Regions from separate parts of the Wenzhouxiangella sp. XN24 genome, predicted to be linked through region 3. Evidence: predicted binding sites of a transcription regulator. Region 3 holds the regulator's gene; each other region holds the start of a gene.
The links. Region 3 encodes sigma-54, which starts transcription at its own class of promoters, with help from an activator protein. Its sites were predicted from a motif close to TGGCANGNTNCNTGCTT; they were not measured.
Positions count from the first base shown of each region.

Region 1: the regulator sigma-54 is predicted to act here: its motif matches at 2,013-2,029, upstream of G6032_RS15495 (PEP-CTERM sorting domain-containing protein).
Region 2: the regulator sigma-54 is predicted to act here: its motif matches at 1,810-1,826, upstream of G6032_RS07660 (flagellar hook-length control protein FliK).

Region 1 covers NZ_JAAMFG010000034.1:664,111-668,081, forward strand. The annotation lists gene G6032_RS10820 (PEP-CTERM sorting domain-containing protein) at 78-740, shown strand; gene galE (UDP-glucose 4-epimerase GalE) at 932-1,918, shown strand; gene G6032_RS15495 (PEP-CTERM sorting domain-containing protein) at 2,110-2,766, shown strand; cyclic di-GMP riboswitch class I at 3,172-3,257, shown strand; cyclic di-GMP riboswitch class I at 3,413-3,505, shown strand; gene G6032_RS10835 (putative Ig domain-containing protein) at 3,677-3,971, shown strand, end outside.
Region 2 covers NZ_JAAMFG010000032.1:29,285-33,255, reverse strand. The annotation lists gene G6032_RS07665 (flagellar basal body-associated FliL family protein) at 1-204, opposite strand, end outside; gene G6032_RS07660 (flagellar hook-length control protein FliK) at 408-1,730, opposite strand; gene fliJ (flagellar export protein FliJ) at 1,903-2,346, opposite strand; gene fliI (flagellar protein export ATPase FliI) at 2,351-3,730, opposite strand; gene G6032_RS07645 (flagellar assembly protein FliH) at 3,727-3,971, opposite strand, start outside.
Region 3 covers NZ_JAAMFG010000021.1:193,824-211,330, reverse strand. The annotation lists gene G6032_RS02360 (trypsin-like peptidase domain-containing protein) at 1-198, shown strand, start outside; gene murA (UDP-N-acetylglucosamine 1-carboxyvinyltransferase) at 195-1,484, opposite strand; gene G6032_RS02350 (BolA family protein) at 1,497-1,736, opposite strand; gene G6032_RS02345 (calcium/sodium antiporter) at 1,915-2,874, shown strand; gene G6032_RS02340 (KpsF/GutQ family sugar-phosphate isomerase) at 2,880-3,869, shown strand; gene G6032_RS02335 (HAD-IIIA family hydrolase) at 3,869-4,357, shown strand; gene lptC (LPS export ABC transporter periplasmic protein LptC) at 4,359-4,913, shown strand; gene G6032_RS02325 (LptA/OstA family protein) at 4,894-5,625, shown strand; gene lptB (LPS export ABC transporter ATP-binding protein) at 5,622-6,347, shown strand; gene G6032_RS02315 (RNA polymerase factor sigma-54) at 6,358-7,818, shown strand; gene raiA (ribosome-associated translation inhibitor RaiA) at 7,941-8,258, shown strand; gene G6032_RS02305 (PTS sugar transporter subunit IIA) at 8,288-8,767, shown strand; gene rapZ (RNase adapter RapZ) at 8,784-9,692, shown strand; gene G6032_RS02295 (peroxiredoxin) at 9,744-10,277, shown strand; gene sulP (sulfate permease) at 10,407-12,125, shown strand; gene pyk (pyruvate kinase) at 12,168-13,598, opposite strand; gene G6032_RS02280 (phosphoglycerate kinase) at 13,608-14,786, opposite strand; gene gap (type I glyceraldehyde-3-phosphate dehydrogenase) at 14,796-15,809, opposite strand; gene tkt (transketolase) at 15,873-17,507, opposite strand, start outside.

The DNA of each region.
Region 1 (3,971 bases), on a different contig from region 3:
ATTATTTATAGATAGTTACGCGTTCTGGCATGATAACTGCATGCCTCACTCAATCACTCATCATCGGATTGACGCGCATGAAGAACCTCAATCGTATCGCCGCCGCTCTCGCGCTCAGCTTGTTCGGCTTTGCAGCCCATGCGGCGCCGATCATCACCTTCAACAGCGCTGACGCCTCAGATGGCAGCGGCCTGACGACACCGGTCGCAGGCGCGACGGTCATCGATTTCAACGATGACAGCCTTCTCAACACAAGAGGTCCTGCAGGTTTCTTTGGTCAAGGCGGTGTCGTAAAAGGGTCGTCGAGCGGCGCATATGCGGCACCCGCCGGCAACACGACGCAGTACCTGTCCGTGGCCCTTGGCCAGCGCGCCGGTTCCCACACCATCACTTTCGATACCGGCGTCACGTACAACTACTTCGGCCTTTACTGGGGTTCGATCGACGACTACAACACGCTGTCGTTCTTCAATGGTGCAACCGAAGTGCTCACGCTCACCGGAGCACAGGTCATCGCCAACCCGAACTTCTTCGGCAACCAGACGGCCGACCCGGCGAACCGCTACGTCAACATCTTCCTGGGCGCCACCAGCTACGACAAGATCGTGATCAGCACCACGCAGTTCGCCTTCGAGTCCGACAACCACGCGTTCGCGCAGGTGCCGGAGCCTGGCACATTGGCGCTGCTCGGCCTCGGCCTCATCGGCGCGGGCGCCCTGCGTCGTCGCCGGAGCCAGTAAGACAACGAAGGGGAGGTGCGCCGACCCCGCTCCTTACAGCGACCGACGCAACATGACAAAGGGCAGCCGCAAGGCTGCCCTTTTCTTTTCGTCAATCGATCCCCAGGGCGCCGGTAGCTTGACCGATTTGGCATTTCTCGCCGCCCGACGATTGCTATGATGCGAACCCGTCAACTCCCCGGAGAACACAGATGGCGCAAGGGATTCTCGTCACCGGCGGTGCCGGCTACATCGGCAGCCACGTGGCGCGACAACTCGGCGAAGCCGGCGAGCGTGTCGTAACGCTCGACAACCTGTGTACCGGGTTTCGCGAAGCCGTGACGCATGGCGAACTGGTGATCGGCGATACCGGTGACCAGGCGCTCGTGAGCCGCGTCCTGGCCGAGCACGACATCGACACGATCATGCACTTCGCAGCGCATACCGTGGTCCCGGAATCGGTCACCGATCCGCTGAAGTACTACCGGAACAACACCTGCGCGACGCGGAATCTCCTGCAGTGCGCTGCCGAGGCCGGGGTGAAGCACATCGTGTTCTCGTCCACGGCCGCCGTGTACGGCCTGCCGCCGGGCGGCGTCGCGAGCGAAGACACGCCGACGGCGCCGATCAACGCTTATGGCACGTCCAAGCTGATGAGCGAGTGGATGCTGCGGGATCTCGCGGCGGCGGGTGGCCCGTCATACGTCGCGCTGCGTTACTTCAATGTGGCCGGCAGCGATCCCGAAGGGCGCATCGGCCAATCCACGCCGAATGCCACGCTGCTGGTGAAGGTCGCGTGCGAAGTGGTGGTTGGGAAACGCGAAGCGCTCACCATTTTTGGCACCGACTACGACACGCCGGACGGCACTGGCGTGCGTGACTACATCCATGTCGAAGACCTGGCCACCGCGCATCTCGATGCGTTGCGCTGGTTGCGCGACGGCGGCGAACCAAAGGTGCTCAACTGCGGCTACGGGCACGGCTACAGTGTGCGTGAAGTTGCGCAGGCCTTCGAACGCGTCACTGGCGAGCCGCTGCCCGTGCGCGAGGCCGAGCGTCGCGCCGGCGATCCGCCGACGCTGGTTGCGAACGCGAGCCGCATCCGCGAGCTGTTTGGCTGGACGCCGAAGCACGACGACCTGGACCAGATCGTCGCCTCCTCGCTGGCCTGGGAGCGGGCGCCGCGGTACAGCGCGTAGACCACCCGGCTTTTTGTCGAAATTCCTTACAATTTCTGATTCTCGAACGCTGTCGCGCCGCAATAACGGCATTTATTTCAGTCGGTTGAGACTATGGTACGAAACTTGTATGTCTCTCCACGAACGGGATTCACATCCCGGATGACGGTTTAGAACGAAACTGCGCGGATCAGGCGCGAGGGAATGAAAAAATGAACTTGACTCAGAGATACAAGACTTTCGGCGCGGCAGCGAGCCTTTTGGCATTGTCTGCGTTGGGGACCGGCGTTGCGTCCGCTGGGCCGATTTTCGTTGACGACACTTCCAGCGGAATCACAGGCGAATACCTTGGCGAGGACTGCATTGCCGCAACCTGCGTACAACTCGGCGACCGCTACACCGTAAGCGGTGGCGCTGTTATTGCTCCCGCTGAATTCGAGCCCGGCGACTACAAGACTCCCGGGTGGGACTCGTCCGACCCGGACAAGACGTTGTCATATAACGTGACCAGCAGTAAAAATGTGCCTCCGGGCGCAATCAGTAAGATCGTCATCTCCGACCTGGACGGCGCGTTCGATTTCTACTGGGGATCGGTGGACTCGTACAACGTGGTGACGTTCTTCTCCGGCGGTAGCAACGTCCTGGCCATCACTGGCACGACGCTGAGTTCTATTGGTGGGGGCACCGCGAACAATTTCGGTTTCGATGCCTACGTCAGTTTCGTCGGCAAGTTTGATAAAGTTGAACTCTCAAGCGCCAACGGCGTCGCCTTCGAGGTGGCAACTGCTGTACCGGAGCCTGGCACACTGGCTCTGTTGGGACTTGGCCTGATCGGCGTTGGCTTCGCGCGTAGACGCGCTGCTGCCTGAACTGATTCGGAAGGACGGGTTTCCGTCGATCCGTAGACCGACGCAAAAGCCCCCTGCAACGAAGTTGCAGGGGGCTTTTCTTTTTCGAGCCACACCTTTGCAAGAATGATGGCGTCGCTCGCGTCGGCTATACCAAGGCATTTCACCGCAATGCCCCCCCGGAGTGCGATTCAGGCTTTAAGCGAGTTGACCGGCCTTAGAAGCCGTTTTTACCCAAGAGAAATCCATTCTAAGCCTTCTAAAAAGGGCGTATTTTGCCCTTTCTCTATTTATTTCATACACTTACTACGGTCCGACCCCAACCAGCCAACCAGAGTGTGACCCCCGTCACACTTCCCATCTCTCCCCCCAAACCCGCGCCAAATACCTATTGCACCCCACCCCGACCGGGCGTAGAACTACCCCCACTGACAAGGGCAAACTCGTCGAAAGGCGGGGACGCAAAGCCACCGGTCTAAGGGACAAGGTCCTACGACAGCGGGGTTGCCAAAGAACCGGATCGCGCTACTCCCCCTCCCAGGGCGCCCTCCAGCCAAACGGCAACCTCCTGTACCAAAGACCCCCGAACGGCCAAGCCTCTCGGCGGTTTCCCCTGTCGGTACATCCCGGAAACGGGCGATACGTAAAGACTTACGAAAGTCGAGGCCACTGAAAAAGGCAAACTCACTGAAAGGTGAGGACGCAAAGCCACCGGTCTAAGGAACCCAACGCAGGGTTCTACGATAGCGGGGCCGCCAGAAAACATGGAAAGACATTCTTCATATCTCAGGCTGCAACGCCGCTCCAGGTTAGCGAGCCTCTTTCCCTCTCCGGCGCGTCCGATCCGGCGCGGTCCTGTCCGCGCACTGCAATGCACTGCTACCCGTGAGTTCAACTTTTCCGTGGCCATGATGCGAAGCGAGGTTTCGCCATGGCTACCTGGAACACACTTCTAAAGTCGCGTTTCACCGCACTGACGGTTGCATTCCTGCTGACGACGCTGAGCGGCTGCGGCAGCGAGAGCGATGACACCGCGGCGGCCGTGACGCCGCCGCCGCCAAGCAGCACGACGCCGCCCCCCAGCACGACCCCGCCAATCGATCCCGAGGTCGAAACCCACATCACCGGCAGCGTCGGCGACGGCCCCATCATCGGCGCCCGCGTCCGCGTCCTCGCCAACACCGGCCTCCTGCTCAGCGAAAGCACCAGCGGCAGCACCGCCGACT
Region 2 (3,971 bases), on a different contig from region 3:
CGAGAACTGCTGCCAGCCGAACCAGCCGCCGGCACCGAGGCCAGCCACCACCACGAGGATCAGGATCCAGCGACCGATCCCGCGCTTGCCCGGCGCTGCGGCCGGCGCCTCGCCCTCGACACCTTCTTCGAGCCCTTCTTCGAATTCTTCTTCGAAGCCTTGCGCTTCGAAATCCCCGGGGGCATCGACTTCCGGATTGATCATCTCTGTGGCACTCCTGGCAAACGCGACTATCTCGCGTAAGACGGAAGCAAAAGCCGTGCCACAAAGAAAATATTAATATTTACATGGGGTTATATTCGCGTGTCCGCGCCCTGTCAGCTTCTTGACGCGCCATGGAGGGCGTCGCGCCAACGGATCGTCCGGCAGGCCGGGAGACGCGCAGCGGTCGAGCGGTCCGGCAGGCGTCAGACGAACAGGTCGACCAGGCCCAGCCCGGCGCGGGCGACGGCCTGGGCGCCCGGCAGGGTCTCGTCGTCGGCCTCGCCGACGCCACGCCCCGCCTCCGCGTCGGCGCTCGCGTCACCGCGTTCGCCGGCCCCGGCCTGCTGCTGGCCGATATCCATGTTCTCGAGATGCAGGCCTTCGGCCTGGAACATCTCCCGCAACCTCGGCGCCGCGGCCTCGAGCGCCTCCCGGACGGCCGAGTTGCCCGCGGCGAAGGTCAGGCGCAAGCCGTCCTCGTCGACACGGACCTTGACGTCCACCCGGCCGAGCTCCGACGGGTTGAGGCGCAACTCGGCTTCCTGGGCCTTGTTGGACACCATCCACAGGACCCGCTGGCCGACGGCCTCGCCCCAGTCGGGCCGCCCGGGGGCGATATTGATCGGCAGGCTCGGCGGCGTCGTGGGGGGCGTGCCCGCCTGGGCCGCGAGATTCGCCAGCGGCGAGGCGCTCACCGCGGCCTGCAAGCTGCTGTTGCCGGCGAGGGTGCCGCTGCGGGGCGCCTCGACCAGCTCGAGCCCGGCCGCACCGGGCTTGCGCAGCATCGCCGCCTGGAGCTGTTCCCTGAACTGTCCCGGCATGCCGTTCAGCGTGCGGAGCATCTCCAGCATGCGCGTCAGCGATTCGGGCCCGTCCGTCCCGGCCGGAAGTCCGCCGGCCGGCAACTCGCCGTTCAGCAACGTGGCGGCAGCCAGCGGATCGGGAACCCCCGGCATCGGCCCCGAGCCGGGCGCGCGGAACGCGAATCCGGGGGGCGGATTCACGGCCCCGGGCGGCAACAGCTCGCCGGTGAGCGGCAGGACATTGCCGCTGCCGGCATCACCCGTTGCCGGGTCCGGCTGGCCGGCCAGGACGCCGAGCGGATCGTCCTGCTCGCCGCCAGGCGCGTCCTCCGTCGGCCCGTCACCGTCTTGCGTTCCGGCCGCCTGGTCCTGCGCCGTTGCCCCGGCTCCACCACTGGCAGCCTTCTCCTGCTCCGCCCCGCTGTCGGGTTGCGTCGCGCCGGGCTTGTCGCTCGTCTTGCCTGCTTCGTCCTGTGCCGCAACGGATGATTCCTTGCCGGCGGCGGAATCCTTGCCGGCATCGGCATCCTCGCGGGCCGCACTGTTGGAAGCCTCACCGCCGGCGGGCTTTTCGGCGGACCGGGCCCGGCTTTCGCTGTCGGCCAGGACACTGGCGAATTCATTGTCCTTGCCGCTGCGGCCGGATTCCGCGGAATCGCCGCGCGTGCCCGGCAACCGCGGGCCACCGGATTCGGCAAGTGCTGCAGGCATATTGGACATCATCGGGGTCGTCTCCCGGCGCGCTCACGGCGCGCGGCTGGTGAAATAACCGGGGCGAAAAAACACTTCATGCCGCCAGACCTTGCAGAAAACGTGCCAGCGGCGCGGCGCGGCCCCGCGGCCAGGCCGCCCGGCCCACGCCGGGACTTCGCGAGACCGGATCGGAAACCGCACATCACGGCCCGGACCGCCGGCCGCGCATGGCGCACTCGTCCTGTTCGCGCTGCTCCCCGCGCCTGGCTTCGCGACTCTCTTCGTCCTGGTAACGACCGACCACTTTTTCCAGGGCCTCGTGATCCATGCGCGAAGTCACCCAGCGGGCCCGGGCGGCCTCCAGGTCGCGGCGCGCATGCTCGACGGCGTTTTGCTGCTTCTCGATGGCCTCGGTGAGCTGGGCGAGGAACAGCCGGCCCTCGCGCAGCGCGCGGCAATCCCGGTTCGCCTGCGCCTCGAGGCCGTCGGCGTACTCGCGCCACCAGGCGCGCAGTTCCGCCAGGCGAAGCTCCTGGGTGGCGACGACTTCCTGGAATCGGCCGAACTCCTGGGCCGCGGCCTGCTCGCGATGGTCCGCGACCCTGGCGATCGGCTCGAGGCGTCGGCTTCTCAGCATTTCGCTCATGGTCTCAGGCCTCCTTGGCCTTTGGTGCAACTACCCGGCCGAGCGAGTCGAGACTCGCCTGCAGGGGCACCTTGTCGTGCATGTCTTGTGACAGCCAGGCTTCGAGGTCCGGCTGGTAGGCAACGGCTTCGTCCACTGCCGGATCGGTGCCGCTCTTGTAGGCACCCACGCTCAACAGGTCGCGGTGCTGCGACCAGGTGGCGTACAGGCGCCGGAAACGCATCGCCGCGTCGCGATGCGGGACCTTGCATATATCGTTCATCGCACGGCTGATGGAGGCCTCGATATCCACGGCGGGATAGCGGCCACCCTCCGCCACGCGCCGCGAGAGCACGACGTGGCCGTCCAGCACGGCGCGCGCCGCGTCGGCGATCGGGTCGTTCGTGTCGTCGCCCTCCGCGAGCACGGTGTAGAAGGCCGTGATCGAGCCGCCGCCCGGCTCGCCGTTGCCGGCGCGCTCGACCAGCTGCGGCAGGCGCGCGAACACCGAAGGGGTGTAACCCTTGGTCGCGGGGGGTTCGCCGATGGCCAGCCCGATCTCGCGCTGCGCCTGGGCGAAGCGCGTCAGCGAATCCATCAGCAACAGCACGTTCAGGCCGCGATCGCGGAAGTACTCGGCGATCGTCGTGGCCAGCATGGCGCCGTGCAGTCGCATCAGCGGCGGATGGTCCGCCGGCGTGGCGACCACCACGGCGCGCTTCATGCCCTCGGGCCCGAGGGTCTTCTGCACGAAATCGTTCACCTCGCGGCCGCGCTCGCCGATCAGCCCGACCACGGTCACGTCGGCCGCGGTGTAGCGGGTCATCATGCCGAGCAGGACACTCTTGCCGACGCCGCTGCCGGCGAACAGGCCCATGCGCTGCCCCCGCGCGACGGTCAACAGGCCGTTGATCGAGCGCACGCCGACATCCAGCGGTTCGGCCAGCGGGGCCCGCGACAAGGGGTTGATGGCCTGGCCGCGCAGCGGCATCCAGGCGTCGCACTCGATGGGCCCGCGACCGTCGAGCGGCCTCCCCGCGCCGTCCACCACCCGGCCGAGCAGCCCCTCGCCCACCGGCGTGTTGCGCGAGCCCGACATCGGCCGCACGCGTGCGCCCGGCGTGAGCCCGTGGATATCGCCCACCGGCATGAGAAAGATCCGTTCCCCGGCGAAGCCGACCACTTCGGCCTCGGTCTGGGCGCCGCCGGCGCCGATGATCACGCAGCGTCCGCCGACCGGCGCCTGGCAGCCCACCGCCTCGAGGGTCAGTCCCACCATCCGCACGAGCCGCCCTTCGGCGATCATCGGGTCGGTCAGTGCCACGCGCCGCCGCCGCCGCGAAAGGCTGTCGCGCAGCTGGGTGCTGCGCTGCTCGGGCAACAAGCGGGAGACGGACTGGCTCATCGCCCGTCCTCCTCGTCCGTCTGGCGATCGCCGCCAAGCATGCGGTCGAATACGCGGTTGATGCGCGTCTCGAGCGTGGCGTCGATGATCGATATGTCGGTGGAGATCCGCGCGCCGCCGCGGGATAGCGCCGGGTCGTCGAGAATGCGGCAGGCGGGGCCGTTCTCGTTCGCGCTGAAGACTTCCCTGACGAGGGCCGCATCCTCGGGATGCAGCTGCACGGTCACCTGGCGCTCGCCGA
Region 3 (17,507 bases):
AGCCCGGCGGACCGCGCGGGGCTGCGGGCCAACGACGTCATCACGCACGTCAACGACGAGCCGGTGGTGGTCTGGCAGGACGCGCTGCGCAGTATCGCGGCGATGAAACCGGGCACGAAGGTGATCCTGGGCGGCAGCCGGCTCGGCCGGCCGTTCCGGGTCGAGGCCGAAGTCACCGAGAGGCCGTCGCGACCCTAGGTTTCGGCCGCCGGGCGTGCCCGCCTGGCGCTCGGCACGCGCCGGATCGAGGCGCCGAGCTGGGACAGCTTCTCCTCGATGCGCTCGTAGCCCCGGTCGATATGGTAGATGCGGTCGATGAGCGTTTCGCCGTCGGCCACCATGGCAGCCAGCACGAGGCCCGCCGACGCGCGCAGGTCGGTGGCCATCACCGGTGCGGCCTGCAACTGCTTGACGCCGCGCACCACCGCGGTATTGCCTTCCAGCCGGATATCCGCGCCCATGCGCTGCATTTCCTGGACGTGCATGAAGCGATTCTCGAAGACGGTCTCGACGATGGTCGCCGTGCCCTGGGCCACGGCGTTCAGCGCCACGAACTGGGCCTGCATGTCGGTCGGAAAAGCCGGATAGGGCGCGGTACGCAGATCGACCGAAACCAGTCGCCGGCCGCGCATGTCGAGTTCGACCCAGTCCGCGCCGCTGGAGACCTTCGCCCCGGCCTCGGCCAGCTTCGCCAGCACCGCGTCGAGATGGCTGGGCCGGGCATGATTCAGGCGCACCTGCCCGCCGGTCATGGCCGCGGCCACCAGGTAGGTCCCGGTCTCGATCCGGTCCGGAAGGACATCGTAGGCCGTGCCGCCGAGCCGCTCGACACCCTGCACGATGATCGTATCGGTCCCGGCGCCTTCGATGCGCGCCCCCATCGCCACCAGGCAGTCCGCCAGGTCGATGACCTCCGGCTCACGCGCTGCATTCTCCAGCACCGTCTCGCCGTCGGCGAGCGTGGCCGCCATCAACAGGTTTTCCGTCCCGGTGACGGTGACCGTATCGAGCACGATCCGGGCGCCCCGCAGCCGGTCGGCCTGGGCGCGGATGTAGCCGTCCTCGATCTGCACCTGGGCGCCCATCGCCCGCAGTCCGGCAATATGCAGGTTCACGGGGCGCGCCCCGATCGCGCAGCCGCCGGGCAGCGAGACATCGGCCCGGCCGTGGCGGGCCAGGAGCGGCCCCAGCACCAGGATCGACGCGCGCATCGTCCGCACCAGTTCGTAGGGCGCGACGAAATCCCGGATCCCCCGCGGATCGACCTCGACGCGCATGTGTTCGTCGATCGTCACGCCCACGCCCATGCGGCCGAGCAGCTCGATCGTCGTCGTGACGTCCTGCAGGTGCGGCACGTTGCCGATGGACACCGGCTCGTCCGCCAGCAGGGTCGCGGCGAGGATGGGAAGCGCCGCATTCTTGGCGCCGGAGACGCGGATCTCGCCCTCCAGCCGGCGCCCGCCCCCGACCAGCAGCTTGTCCATGCGTGCCCCGGCTCAGGCGCCGGCGGCGAGTTCCGCCGGCGTCAGCGCGCGGATCGACAATGCGTGGATCTCGCCGCCCATCTTGTCGCCCAGGGCCCGGTACACCAGCTGGTGCCGCTGCAGGGGGCGCAGGCCGTCGAAATCCTCGGAGACGACCAGGGCGGCGAAATGGGTGTTGTCCTCCGACTCGACCTCGACGGTGGTCACGGCGAGGCCCTGCCGGATCAGGCTTGCGATATCTTCGGTATTCATCTTTTTTCCGCTTGGCGCCGGGACGGGTCGCCCGGCCGACGAGGTTGCGAGTTTACCGGATGGCGGCGCGCGTGACATCGCCGCGCGAGCGACCGGGCGGCGAGGCTGGGCAAGGAATCGCCGCCGTGTATCATGTTCCGCCAAGCCCGTCTGCCACCCGCCCGGACCCTGCCACCCCATGTTGACCTATTCCGTCGCGACGCTCGCCGGTTTCGTGTTGTTGATGTGGGGTGCCGACCGTTTCGTCGTGGGCGCCGCAAGCACCGCGCGCAACATGGGCCTGTCGCCCCTGCTGATCGGGCTCACGCTGGTCGGGATGGCGACCAGCGGCCCCGAGATCTTCGTCTCGGTCGCGGCCTCGCTGCGCGGCGATCCCGCGCTGGCGGCCGGCAACGCGATCGGCTCGAATATCGCGAATATCGGCCTCGTCCTGGGCATGACCGCGCTGGTCATGCCCATCTCGGTGCGCTCGGTGACGCTGCGCCGCGAGATGCCCACCCTGCTCGCCGTCACGCTCATCCTCACCATGACCTTCATCAATCTCCGCCTCGGGCGGGTCGAAGGCACCCTGCTGCTGATCACGCTGGTGCTGGTGCTCTACTGGCTGGTGGTGATCGGCAGCCGCTCCGGAGAATCCGACCCGATCGCGCTCGACTACGCTTCGGAAATCCCCGGCGACGTCCCGATGCGCAAGGCGATCGTCTGGCTCGTCGTCGGCCTGCTGACCCTGCTCGCCGGGGCCAACCTGCTCGTCTGGGGCGCACAGAACCTGGCGGTCACCTTCGGCGTCTCGGAACTGGTCATCGGCCTGACGGTCGTGGCGATCGGCACCAGCCTGCCGGAACTCGCGGTATCGCTCGTCAGCGCGTTCAAGGGCGAGCACGACATGGCCATCGGCAATATCATCGGCTCCAACCTGTTCAACAGCCTCGCCGTGGTGGGCGTGGCCGGAATCATCCATCCCGCGGTGTTCGACCGGGAACTGCTGACCATGCACCTGCCGGTCATGATCGGCATGACGCTCGCGCTGTTCCTGATGACATACAATTTCGGGGGTAACAGCCGCATAGGCCGGATCGAAGGCGCCATGCTCGTGGGCGCGTTCATCTCTTACCACGTGTGGATCCTCACAAGGTGAACCCGATGCAGGACGACGGCAGGCCGGACGACGAAGCATTGCGGCGGCTCGCAAGGGAAGTGCTCGACATCGAGGCCGACGCCGTGCTCGCGCTGCGGGAACGCGTCGGGGATGCGTTTCTCGCGGCGTGTCGCCATTGCCTCGCCTGCCCCGGGCGGGTGGTCGTGACCGGCATGGGCAAGTCGGGCCACGTGGCGGGCAAGATCGCGGCGACCCTCGCCAGCACCGGCACGCCGGCGTTTTTCGTCCACCCGGGCGAAGCCAGTCACGGGGACCTCGGCATGATCACGGCGACGGATGTCGTGCTCGCCATCTCCAATTCGGGCGAGACCCCCGAGATCCTCACCATCCTGCCCCTGATCAAGCGCCTGGGCGTGCCGCTGATCGCCATGACGGGGCGGCCCGATTCGACGCTGGCCGGTGCCGCGGACGCCCACCTCGATGTCGGGGTGGCGAAAGAGGCCTGCCCCCTCAACCTCGCGCCCACCGCGAGCACGACCGCCACCCTCGCCATGGGCGATGCCCTCGCCGTCGCCCTGCTGCACAGCCGGGGCTTCACTCGCGAGGACTTCGCCTTCTCGCATCCCGGCGGCCAGCTCGGACGGCGCCTGTTGCTCCACGTGCGGGACATCATGCGCACGGGTGATCGCGTGCCGCGGGTTGCGCCCGGCCTGATGGTTTCGGAGGGCCTGTTCGAAGTCTCGAGCAAGGGGCTCGGCATGACCGCCGTGGTGGACGGGGAGGACCGCGTCCTCGGCATCTACACCGACGGCGACCTGCGCCGCACGCTGGACACCCGGCGGGAACTGACGACCACGCCCATCGAGGCCGTGATGACCCGCAACGTGAAGACGGTGCACGGCGACATGCTGGCGGCCGAGGCGGTCCGCCTGATGGAGACCTACGCGATCACCGCCCTGCTGGTGGTGGATGACGACGACCGGCTGGTCGGCGCCTTCAACGTGCATGACCTGCTCCAGGCAGGCGTGATGTGATGGCCGCACCGCACGCAATCGCCGCCGGGATCCGCCTCGTGGTGTTCGATGTCGACGGCGTATTCACGGACGGGCGGATCTGGATCGGCAGCGACGGCGTCGAGTACAAGGCCTTCAGCGTGCGCGACGGTGTCGGCGTCAAGGGCCTGCTGCGCGCCGGCATCGAGGTCGCCATCATTTCCGGCCGCGCCTCGCCCGCAGTCGACCAGCGCATGGCGGAACTGGGCGTGACGCGCGTCATCCAGGGCCGCGAAGACAAGGGAACGGTCCTGTCGCAACTGCTCGATGAGCTCGGTATCGAGCCGCTGCATACCGCCTATCTCGGCGATGACACGCCGGATCTCGGCGCCATGCGCATGGTCGGGCTGCCGGGCTCCGTTGCGGATGCGCACGCCGAGGTGCGCGCCGCCAGCACCTGGGTCGCGACGCAGCCGGGCGGCCGCGGCGCCGTGCGGGAGTTCTGCGAATTCCTGCTCGGGGCGCGCTGAGGTGCGCGGCGGCGGACGGATCTGGTTCGTGCTGCTCGCCGGCCTGGCCATGGGTGCATGGTGGCTCAACCAGCGCTTCACGGAGGCGCCCGCCCAGATCGAGGAGACTCCGGCCGGCGACGGCTTCTACATGACCGAAGCGCAGATAACGACTGCGGGCCCTGACGGCCTGCCGCAGTACCGCCTGATCGCGCAGGAAATCCGTCAGCGTTCTCTCGACGGACCGACCCTGCTGAACGACGTCCGGGTGGAGTACAACGTCTACTCCCCGAATCCGTGGCTGCTGACCGCGCCGGAAGGCGTGCTGTCCGCGGACCAGGACCAGCTGCAGCTCTTCGGCGGCGTCAATGTGCTCAGCGAGTCCAGCGACCACGACTCGACATCGCTGACCACCGAGCGGCTGCGGATCGACATCCCCGCCAACATCGCGCGCACCGACGCCCCGGTGGAACTGACGGTCGGGCCGCAGCAGGTCACGGCCGTCGGCATGGTCGCTTACTTGCTGGAGGAGCGGCTGCAGTTACAATCCGAGGTCCATGGTCGCTTCCTCCCCTGATTCCCGCCGCCGGCCCATCGCGCCGACGCCCGCGGGCGCCCTCGCGGCAACGCTGGCAGCCGCGCTGGCGGTGTTCGGCGTGCCTGCCGCGCTCGCCCAGCAGGAGGAAATCAATCTCGAAGCGGCCTCGTCGGACTTCGATCGCCGCAACGAGCGCCTGGTATTCCAGCAAGTGCGCATTCAGCAGGGCGACATGGTGATCTCGGCCGACGTCGCGGAATCGCGCGATCTCGACTTTTCCGACGGCAGCTGGCTGTTCCGCGGCGACGTCCGTATCAGCAGCCCGATGGGCGAAATCGAATCGGAGCGCGCCACGGCGAGCTTCATAGATCATCGTCTCGCTGCGGCCACCGCCGAAGGCGCGCCGGCACGCTTCACGCGAACGCTGCCCGAGCCTGAGCCGCGGGTGGTGCGGGGTACGGCCAATCGCATCACCTACGACCTCTCCGAAGGCATCCTGGAGCTGTCGGGGCAGGCGGCGTTGCGGGACGGCCTGCGCGAAGTCAGCGGTGGCCGATTGCTCTACCGCATCGCCGAAGACCGGCTCATCGCCAGCGCCGACGATGAAGGCAGCGAACGCGTCCGGATCATCATCACGCCGCCGGGCGACGCGGAGGAAACGCCGGGCGACGATGTTCCCGGCGAGGCGTCCGGGGATCCCGACGAACCGCCGCCCGACGAACCGCCGCCCGACGGGACGAGTGCGCCATGAGAACGCTGCGCGCCGAGGGCATCTCCAAGCGCTATCGCTCGCGGCAGGTGGTGCGCGACCTGTCGCTGTCCATCTCGAGCGGCGAGGTGGTGGGACTGCTCGGGCCGAATGGCGCCGGGAAGACCACGGCGTTTTACATGATCGTCGGGCTCGTGCCCTGCGACAGCGGCCGCATCCTGCTCGACGACACCGAACTCACGGCCTTGCCGATGCATCGCCGGGCGCGCCTCGGCGTCGGCTACCTGCCCCAGGAGGCCTCGGTGTTTCGTGGGCTGACGGTGGAACAGAACGTGCTCGGCGTGCTCCAGACACGCAAGGACCTCGACACGCTCGGTCGGCGACAGGCACTGGAAGAGCTGCTCGAGGAACTCAATATCGGCCATATCCGCGACGGCAAGGGCCTGAGCCTTTCCGGGGGTGAGCGCCGCCGGGTCGAGATTGCCCGCGCGCTGGCCGCCGAGCCCGCTTTCATCCTGCTGGACGAGCCGTTCGCCGGCGTCGACCCGATCTCCGTCATCGACATCCAGCGCATCATCGGGCAGCTGCGCGACCGGGGCATCGGTGTGCTGATCACGGATCATAACGTGCGGGAAACACTCGGTATTTGCGGCCGCGCTTTCATCCTCAACGCCGGCGAGGTCATCGCGTCCGGCACTGCAGATGAGATACTGGCCAACCGGCAGGTTCGCGAGGTCTACCTCGGCGAGCACTTCCGCCTGTGATGACCGTTCGATGATGAAGCAATCGCTACAACTCAAACTCGGCCAGCAGCTGACGCTCACGCCCCAGCTGCAGATGGCCATCCGGCTGCTGCAGCTGCCGGTGCTCGATCTGCAGGCCGAACTCCGCGAGGCGCTCGAGAAGAATGTCATGCTCGAGATGGACGACGGCCTGGAACTGGCCCCGGCCAAGGGCGAGCAGAAAACGCCCTCGGATGCATTGCGGGAAACGCCTGCGGCGCAGTCCGCCGAGAGCGGCACGGACACGCCGGAACGGTTCGATGACGATGTGTCCTACGCCGACGTGTCGGATTTCGGCTCGGGTTACAGCGGCTCGGGGCAGGGTCGCGGCGACGGCGAAGACCAGCGGGATTACGCTGACGTCAGCGGCAGCTCCCTGCGCGACCACCTGATCGCACAGCTGGATGTCGCCTTCCCCGAGGGCGACCGGAAATACATCGCCACGATGCTGGTCGATGCGATCGACGACGACGGTTACCTGACGGAAAGCCTCGAGGACATCTGCACCAATCTCGCGCCCGAACTGGTCACCGACGTGGACGAGGTCGAGCGCGTGCTGGCCTGTGTGCAACGCTTCGACCCGCTCGGCGTCGGCGCGCGCGACCTCTCGGAGTGCCTGTTGCTGCAGCTCGCGCCGTTCGCACCGGACACCCCGGACCTGGAACTGGTGCGCCGCCTGGCCTCCGAATGCCTCGTGGAGCTCGGTGAGCAGGATTACGCAACCATACGCCGGCGCCTTGGGTGCAGCGTGGAACAGCTCGAACATGCAGTGGCCTTGCTGCGCTCGCTCAACCCGCGCCCCGGCGGCGCGGCCGACACCCGTCCGCCGGAGTACATCGTCCCGGACGTTTTTGTGCGGCGCGACGAGTCGGGCTGGCGGGTCGACGTCAACCCGGCCATCGCCCCCCGGCTCCGGGTGAACGCAGCCTATGCGGGCAGCCTGGGCCGGGGGGGCGAGTATTCGACGCTGCGGACCCAGCTGCAGGAAGCCCGCTGGCTGGTGAAGAGCCTGGAAATCCGCAACGAGACGCTCATCCGCGTGGCGCGCGCCATCGTCTCCCACCAGGAACAATTCCTCGAACGTGGCGAGGAAGGCATGCGGCCCCTGGTGCTGCGCGAGATCGCCGACGCGCTCGAGCTGCACGAATCGACCGTGTCCCGCGCCACGACCGGCAAATATATGCATACGCCGCGGGGGGTCTACGAATTCAGGTACTTCTTCTCCAGCCAGGTATCCGGCAGCGACGGGGAGAGCATTTCGTCCACGGCCATCCGTGCCCGGATCCGCAAGCTCATTGCCGAAGAGGACCCCGCCAAGCCCCTGTCCGACAGCGCCCTCACCCGTGCACTCGTGCAGGAAGGTATCGAAGTGGCGCGCCGCACAGTCGCCAAGTATCGGGAATCCATGGGATTTCCGTCATCGAACGAACGCCGGCGCGTGACCATCCGCTAGGTCGAAAACCGCTTTCCACGGCGAAAAACCCTCCCTAGCCAGCGTAGCAAGCCAGCCACTAGAATAGGATTGAAACAAGAGCCGCCGTCCAGGACGGTTCCAACACTCCGAAGGAGTCCATCATGCAGATCAACTTGACCGGTCACCACGTCGATATCACCGAGCCGTTGCGCGATTACGTGCATAGCAAGATGGACAAGGTCGTCCGGCATTTTGACAACCTGATCGATGTCCATTGCGTCCTCACCGTCGAGAAGCTCCGTCACCAGGCCGAAGCCACGCTGCGCGTCGCGGGCGACACCCTGCATGCGGCCGCGGTGGAAGAAGACATGTATGCCGCGATCGACGGCATGATCGACCGCCTCGACCGCCAGGTTCGTCGCCACAAGGACAAGCTGACGGATCACCACAACGGGGCCGGGCGCCCGCGCAGCGCCTGAGTCCACGCCCCCTCCACCCCGGTGCCCCCATGACCTTCCAATCCCTCCTGCTGCCCGGCCGCGTGCTCTGCAACGTCGAAGCCCGCAGCAAGAAACACGCGCTGGACGTGCTCAGCGAACTGCTGTCCTCCGCGACCGATATCGACCAGGGCGATGTGTTCCAGAGCCTCATCAAGCGGGAAAAACTCGGTTGCACGGCCATCGAGAACGGCATCGCGATCCCCCATGGACGGCTGCCCGATCTCGAAGAGCCGATCGGGGCTTTCCTGAAGCTGTCGCGCCCGGTGGATTTCGACATGCCCGACCGCGAACCCGTCGACCTGATCTTCGGCCTGCTCGTGCCTGCGCCGGCGGACAATGCCGGCTGCCATCACGAGGAAGTCTCGCTGGTGGCGACCGCGTTTGCCGACCGCACGCTGGCGACCGCCCTGCGGGGCGCCACTTCGAGCCGGGCGATCTACGAACTGCTGACCGCGCCGGACCCTGCGCGACGGGCCGCCGCGTCATGACCAGCGGGCGCTGACGATGGAACTCGTGATCGTCAGCGGCCTGTCGGGTTCCGGCAAAAGCGTTGCGCTGGCCATGCTCGAGGATCTCGAGTGGTACACGCTCGACAACGTGCCGGCGCGGATCCTCTCGATGGTGGTCACCGAACTGGTCGAAGGCGACGATGCCAAGTTCAACCGGCTGGCCATCGGCCTGGATACGCGGCCCCGCCCCGAGGACCTGCCGGTGACCCGCAGGCTCCTGGCCGATCTGCGCGAACGGGGGATCCACTGCCAGCTGGTGTTCCTGCATGCCTCCGAGCCCGTGCTCGTCCAACGCTACCTGGATACGCGGCGCCGGCATCCCCACACCCCCGACGACGACGGCGACCGGACGCTGGCCGAAGCGATCCGCTTCGAACAGAACCTGCTCGCACCGCTGGCCGAGTCGGCGGACTTCGTGCTGGACACGAGCACGATGAGCGTCCACGAGCTCCGCGACCTGGTGCGCGACCGGGTGGCAAAGCAACCGCGCAACCAGGTCTCGCTGCAGTTCGAGTCCTTCGGCTTCCGCCAGGGCATTCCCAAGGACGCGGACTTCGTCTTCGATGCCCGCTTCCTGCCGAATCCCTACTGGGAACCGGCCCTGCGCGCCCTGACCGGGCGCGAGGCCGGCGTGGTCGATTTCCTCGCGGCCCGCGCCGAAGTCCAGGCCTACCTGGATGACATCACGCGGTTCCTGGGCACCTGGCTGGGCCACATCGAAGCGGCGAACCGCAGTTACCTGACCGTGGCGATCGGCTGCACCGGCGGACGCCACCGCTCCGTGTACCTGGCCGAACGCCTCGCCGAACGTTTCCAGGACGAGTTTCCCGGCGTGACGGTGCGGCACACCGGGCTGGAACGGCTGGCCAGGAGTGCGATGGCGCCGGGTTCGCGGAATCCGTAGCATCGCGTCGCGCGAAACCTCGTACCTGCTCCTTCGAAACAGGACAAGATCATGAACCGACTGCCGTCTTTCGCCCTTGCGCTGCTGCTTTGCGCGACGCTCGTATCGCCCGTGGCGCAGGGTTCGCCGGCCGAGGGATCGCCGGCCCCGGATTTCGCGTTGCCCGACCAGGAAGGGGAGGTCCGCCGCCTGGCGGATTACAGCGGCAAGTGGCTGGTGCTGTACTTCTATCCGAAAGACGATACGCCCGGCTGCACGACGCAGGCTTGCGAGTTCCGCGACAACATCTTCGCCTTCCGCAACAACGGCGCGGAAATCGTCGGCATCAGCCTGGATGACGTCGAGACACACGAGGCGTTTGCCGCCAAGCACGGCCTGCCCTTCACGCTGCTTGCAGACACTGGCGGCGCCACCGCCGAGCGATACGGCGTATTGCGCAACTTCGGGCTCGTCAAGCTCGCCAGCCGCCAGACTTTTCTCATTTCGCCGGACGGCGTCGTGGCGCGCCACTACGAGAAGGTCGATGTGAACAAGCACTCGGAGGAAGTCCTGAGCGACATCGTCGCGCTCAGCGGCGGGGGCTGATTCAACCCCGCCGCGGCCCGGCACGGACTCGGTGTGGCGCACCCCGGGACGCCTTTCCGCGGCATCGCGCTTGACCCCCCGCCGCGCGTTTAACTATCGTGCATGCCTGCACTTGCCAGGCTGCCGCCCGTGCCCTCCGGAATCCTGAAATTTTTTCCCATCGTCCACTGGGTGCGCCTGACCACCCGGAAGGACCTGGCGGCGGATATTTTTGCCGGCGCCATCACGACCGTGTTGCTCGTGCCCCAGGGCCTGGCCTACGCGATGATCGCGGGTCTGCCGCCGGTCGTCGGCCTGTACGCATCGATTCTGCCGGCGGTGCTCTACGCCCTGCTCGGCACCAGCCGCGACCTTTCCATCGGCCCGACGTCGATCGCGGCGATCATGGTGGCCGCCGCCATGGCGGGTGCCGGGGCGGGCATCGACCCGGTCGCGGGCGCGGTCATCCTGTCCGCCTTGTCGGGCCTGATCCTGCTCGCCATGGGCATCATCAAGCTCGGCGTGTTTGCCAACCTGCTCAGCCAGCCCGTGCTGACCGGTTTTTCCAGCGGCGCGGCCATCGTCATCATGGCCGACCAGCTGCGTCACTTCGCCGGCATCGAGTTGCCCTCGGGCCTGCAGCCACACGAAATGCTCGCCTACCTCGGCGGCCGGGCCGCGATTCTGAATCCCCAGACCCTCGTCCTCGGCGGCGTCGCACTCGGCTTCCTGCTGCTGACGATCGGCACGGTGCGCGGCGGCCGGCGGCGCCACGTCATGTTCGCGCGTTTCTCCCCGGTGCTGGTGCTGGTGCTCGGGGCTATCGCCGTATGGGGCCTGGGGCTGGAGCGCGTGCCGGTGGTCGGCGAGATCAGCGCGCGTCCACCCGTGCTGGACATCACCATGCCCGGCGCCGGCGCATGGATCGCGCTGCTGCCATCGGCCGCGCTGATCAGCATCATCGTGTTCGTCGAGAGCGTGAGCATCAGCAAGTACCTGGCGGGCCGGCGACGCCAGTCGATCGATGCCGACCAGGAACTGCTCGCGCTGGGCAGCGCCAACGTCGGCTCCGCCCTCTCCGGCGCCCTGCCCGTCGCGGGCAGCTTCAGCCGCAGCATGGTGAATTTCAATTCCGGCGCCCACAGCCAGCTCGCCTCCATATTCCTGGCGCTGTTCACCGCCGCCACGCTGCTGCTCTTCACGCCGGCCTTCAGCGGCCTGCCGAAGGCCGTGCTCGCGGCGGTCATTATCGTCGCCGTCGCCGGGCTGGTCGACCTGCGGTCGATCCCCGAGACCTGGCGCTACAGCAAGGCGGACGGAGCCTCCAACCTCGTCACCTTCCTCGGGGTGCTCGCCTATGGCGTCGAGGCCGGACTCGTGATGGGCGTGCTGCTGTCGGTGCTCCTGTACCTGTGGCGCACCGGACATCCCAACATCGCCATCGTCGGACGACTGCCGCACTCCACCGAGTTCCGCAGCATCGAGCGCCACAAGGTGGAGACCTGGCCGGACATCCTGCTCGTGCGTGTAGACGAAAATCTCTACTTCGCCAACGTCGGCCATGTGCAGGACATGCTGACGCGGGAGTTCCAGAAACGCCCCGGGGTGCAACACCTGGTGCTGGTGATGAGCGGCGTGGGCTTCGTCGATTCCAGCGCGTTGAAAGTGCTGCAGGTGGCGATCGACACGCTGCGGGAGTCGGGCGTCACCATCCATCTCGCCGACGTGAAGGGCCCGGTGCTGGACCGCCTGCGCCGTACCCGAATCTTCGAGCACATGGCGCCCGGCCAGGTGTTCCCCACGCCGCAGGCGGCGGTCACCGCGCTGACGCGGGCCGCGGAACGCGAGAAGGAACTGATCCCGATCTAGGCCCGGGAAGGCCACCCACCAGGAAAGGACCGGGCCCTGCGGCTAGGCCGGCGCCTCGACGGTGAGAATCTTCATCGTGTTGGTGCCCCCCGCGACGCCGGCCTCATGGCCCTCGGTGAGCAGGATGCGATCCCCGACCGCGGCAATCCCGCGGGCGATGAGCGTCCGGCAGATGGCGGCAAAACTGCCGTCCGGCTCCGCCAGCACATCGAAACTCACGGGATAGACGCCGCGATACATCGCCACGCGGCGCCGGGTGCTCTCGCTGCGGCTGAAGGCATGGATCGGGATCCCCGAACGGATGCGCGACATCCACAAGGCCGTGCTCCCGGACTCCGTCAGGGCGACGATCGCTTTTACATCGAGATGGTTCGCGACATACATGGTCGCCATCGCGATCGCCTCGTCGATACGCTCGAACACATCGTCCATGCGGTGATGCGAAATCGAGGTCGCGCGCTGCTTTTCCGCCGCCACGCAGGCGCTGGCCATGGCCTCCACCGCCTTCACGGGATAGCGGCCGATGGCCGTCTCGCCGGACAGCATGACGGCGTCCGTGCCGTCGATGACGGCGTTGGCGACGTCGGACACCTCGGCGCGCGTCGGAATCTGCTCGTGGATCATGGATTCCATCATCTGCGTCGCGGTGATCACCACCCGGTTCATGGCGCGGGCCACGCGGATGATGTTCTTCTGCACGCCGGGCACCTCGGCGAAGCCGATCTCCACGCCGAGGTCGCCGCGCGCGACCATCACGACGTCGCTGGCGCGCACGATCTCCGCGATGTTTTCCACGGCCTCCGCGCGCTCGATCTTCGCCACCAGCAGCGCCCGCCCGCCGGCGGCATGCAGCAGGCTGCGGGTCTCTTCCATGTCTGCGGCATCGCGCGGAAAAGATACCGCGAGGAAATCGACTCCCAGCTCGGCCGCGGTACGAATATCCTCGCGGTCCTTGTCCGTCAGCGCCCCGGCCGAGAGCCCGCCGCCGAGACGATTGATGCCCTTGTGATCCGACAGGATGCCACCGGCGCGCACCCGGCATGAGACACGCGGCCCAGCGACCTGCTCGACTTCCAGGGTGATCGCCCCGTCGTTGAGCAGCAGCACGTCGCCGGGACGGACATCCGCGGGCAGGGCCTTGTACGCAAGCCCGACCGCGTGCTCGTCGCCGGCGTCGGGCGCAAGCGAGGCGTCGAGGGCGAAAAGATCGCCTTCGCGCAGTTCCACGGAACCGCCACGGAAACACTCCACGCGAATCTTCGGCCCCTGCAGGTCGCCGAGTATCGCCACGTCCCGGCCGACCCGCGCCGCGGCCGCGCGGATGGCTTCGATGCGTCGCCTGCGCTCCACGTTGCTGCCATGCGAGAAATTGATGCGCACGACGTCGACGCCGGCCCGCAGGAGCGCCTCGAGCACACCAGGCGCATCCGTGGCCGGACCGAGCGTCGCGACGATCTTGGTGCGCTTGGCCAAGGGCCGGGCCTAACCGCGCGCCCGCGCTTCGAGCATGGCCACCGCAGGCAAGGTGCGTCCCTCGAGGAACTCGAGAAAAGCGCCGCCGCCCGTGGACACGTAAGACACCTTGTCGGCCAGGCCGAAAGCATCCAGCGCCGCCAGCGTGTCCCCGCCGCCCGCGATGGAGTACGCCTTGCTGGCGGCGACGGCCTCGGCCAGCGCCCGCGTGCCCGCAGCGAACCGGTCGTCCTCGAAAACCCCTACCGGGCCGTTCCAGACGATCGTGCCTGCCTGCGCCAGGACCGCGGCATAGGCGGCAGACGTGTCGGGGCCGACGTCGAGAATCATGTCGGCCTCGCCGACCTCGGAGACCGGCAATGTCCGCGCGCCGTGGTGCGATTCCAGCCCCCCCGCCACAACGACGTCGATGGGCAGGGGCACGGCGGCGCCACGCGCCGCGGCCTTGGCCACGAGGCCGCGCGTTTCCTCGACCAGTTCGGGCTCATACAGCGATTTGCCCACCGGGTGGCCGGCGGCTGCGATGAAGTTGTTCGCGATCCCGCCTCCCACGATCAGCTGGTCGACCTTGTCGAGCAGCGTGTCGAGCACACTCAGCTTCGTCGACACCTTGGAACCGCCGACGATGGCCACGAGCGGGCGAGCGGGCTCATGCAGGGCCCGGCCGAGTGCCTCGAGCTCGTCGACCAGCAACGGCCCCGCGCAGGCGACCGGGGCGTACCGCGCCACGCCGTGGGTGCTGGCCTGGGCGCGGTGCGCCGTGCCGAATGCATCCATCACGAACACGTCGCACAGCGCGGCCATGCGCCTGGCGAGTCCCTCGTCGTCCCGTTTCTCTCCGGCGTTGAAGCGCACGTTCTCGCACAGCACGACCTCGCCGGGCGAGAGCTCGACGCCGTCCAGCCAGTCACGCTCCAGCCGCACCGGTCCCGGCAGCAGCTCGGCAAGCCGTGTCGCCACGGGCGCCAGCGAGAAATGGGGATCGAAGTCGCCCTCGGCCGGCCGCCCGAGATGCGACATCACCATCACTGCGGCGCCCTTGTCCAGCGCGAGACGAATGGTGGGCAAGGCCGCGCGGATGCGGGCGTCGCTGCTCACCCGGCCGTTCTCGAGCGGGACGTTCAGGTCCTCCCGCAACAATACCCGCCGGCCTTCCAGGTCCAGGTTCTGCATGCGGATGACTTGCACGTCGGCGCCCTATTTCGCGTTGACGAGCGCCAGCGTGGTGTCGAGCATGCGATTGGAGAACCCCCACTCGTTGTCGTACCAGGCGCACAGCTTGACCAGGCGGTTGTCGATGACGCGGGTCAGCGACGCCTCGTAGATCGACGAGCGCGGGTCGTGGTTGAAGTCGATCGACACCAGCGGCTCGCGATTGAAGCCGAGGATGTTCTTCAGCCGGCCCTGCGACGCCTTTTCGAGCACGTCGTCGATTTCTTCCCGGTTCGTGTCGCGCGCAGCCTGGAACGTCAGGTCCACCATCGAGACATTGATGGTCGGCACGCGAATGGCGAAACCGTCGAGCTTGCCCGCGATCTCGGGCAGCACCAGGCCCACGGCCGCGGCGGCGCCGGTCTTCGTCGGGATCATCGACATCGCCGCGGCACGGGCGCGGCGCAGGTCGGAATGGTAGACGTCGGTCAGCACCTGGTCGTTGGTGTAGGCATGGATCGTCGTCATCAGGCCGCTCACCACGCCGATGGCCTGGTGCAGCGGCTGGACCAGCGGCGCCAGGCAATTCGTGGTGCAGGAAGCGTTCGAGATGACCTCGTCGCTGGCCTTGAGTGTCTCATGGTTGACGCCATAGACGATCGTGGCGTCCACGTCCTTGCCGCCGGGCGCCGAGATGATGACCTTCTTCGCACCCGCCTGCAGGTGCGCCGATGCTTTTTCCTTGCTCGTGAACAGGCCGGTGCATTCGAGCACGACCTCCACGCCGAGTTCCTTCCAGGGCAGGTTGGCCGGATTGCGCTCCGCGAGCACCCGGATGCGGTCACCGTTGACCACCAGGCTGTCGCCATCGACCTCGACCTGGCCGTTGAACCTGCCGTGGGCCGTGTCGTAGCGGGTCAGGTGGGCGTTGGTCTGCGCGTCCCCGAGGTCGTTGATCGCGACGATGGAAATCTCGCCCGTGCGATCGTATTCGTAGAGGGCCCGGAGGATGTTCCTGCCGATGCGCCCGTAACCGTTGATGCCAACCTTGATCGCCATTGCTGTTCTCCTTGACTGCCGTCTCCGGCCCGCGGCCGGAGCGCGAAATGAAACTGCGTGAAACTAGAGTAGCTTGCGGAGCCGTCCGGCGACGGCTTCCGGCGTGAAGCCGAAATGCTCGAACAGGGCCGACGCCGGCGCGGACTCGCCGAAGCGGTCCATCGCCACGATGTCGCCGGCCGGACCGACGAAGGGATACCAGCTGTCCGGCACCCCGGCCTCCACTGCGAGCCGGGCCGTGATCGACGGCGGCAGGACCGCATCGCGCCATGCCGCATCCTGCGCGCGGAAAAGATCGATGCAGGGCATGGAGACCACGCGCACGGCGATCCCTTCCTTGGCGAGCAACGTCGCCGCCTGCATCGCCAGTTCCACTTCGGATCCCGTGGCGATCAGCAGCGCGACGGGGGGGCTCTCCGGCTCATGCAGTACGTAGCCGCCGCGGCCGATGGCCGCGAGCGTCGCCGCATCGCGGCTTTGCGCAGGCAGGTTCTGGCGCGACAGGGCGAGCACCGTCGGGTGCGACGCGCTTTCGAGCGCATCGCGCCACGCGACCGCGGTCTCCGCGACGTCGCACGGACGCCACACCCGCAGCCCCGGGATCAGGCGCAGGCTGGCGAGGTGCTCGATCGGCTGGTGGGTCGGGCCGTCCTCGCCGAGACCGATCGAGTCATGGGTGTACACGAGCGTCACCGGCTGGTGCATCAACGCGGCCATGCGCACGGCATTGCGGGCGTAGTCGGAGAACACCAGGAAGGTGCCGCCGTAGGGCCGGAAGCCGCCGTGCAGGGACAACCCGCTGAGCATCGCCGTCATGCCGAACTCGCGTACCCCGAAATGCAGGTAATTGCCGGCGAAGCCGCCCGCGGCGATGCGCACGCTGCCCTTGAAAAACGTGTTGTTGGACCCGCTCAGGTCGGCGGAGCCGCCGATCAGCTCGGGCAACAGCGGACCGAAGCCGTCCAGCGACTGCTCGGAGGCCTTGCGGGTGGCTACCTTGGCGCCGCTCGCCGCGAGCGCCGCGACGACCTCGTCGGCCGCCTTATCCCAGTCCGCCGGCAACTCGCCGGCCAGGCGCCGGGTCAGTTCCGCGTGCTCCGCCGGATACTCGCGCCCGTAAGCTTCGAGCCGTTGCTGCCAGGCCTCTTCCAGCGCGGCACCGCGCTCCCGCGCATCCCACCCGGCGCGAATCTCGTCGGGTATCACGAACGGCGCGTGCGGCCAGCCGATGTTCTCCCGGGTCTGCGCGACCTCCTCCGGGCCGAGCGCCGCGCCGTGGGTGGCCTCGGTGCCCTGCTTGTTGGGCGATCCCCAGCCGATCACGGTGCGGCAGCAGATCAGCGTCGGCCGGCCGGTCTCGGCGCGCGCCGCCTCGATGGCGGCCCTGATCGCCGCGGGATCGTGGCCGTCGACCGCCGGCACCACGTGCCAGCCATAGGCCGCAAACCGCGCCGGCGTGTCGTCGGTGAACCAGCCTTCCACCTCGCCGTCGATGGAAATGCCGTTGTCGTCGTAGAACACCACCAGCTTGCCGAGGCCCAGCGTCCCCGCGAGCGAGCACGCCTCGTGGGAAATGCCTTCCATCAGGCAGCCGTCGCCCGCGAAGACCCAGGTATGGTGATCGATGATGTCGAAACCCGGCCGATTGAACGACGCCGCCAGGGCGCGCTCGGCTACGGCCATCCCCACTGCGTTGGC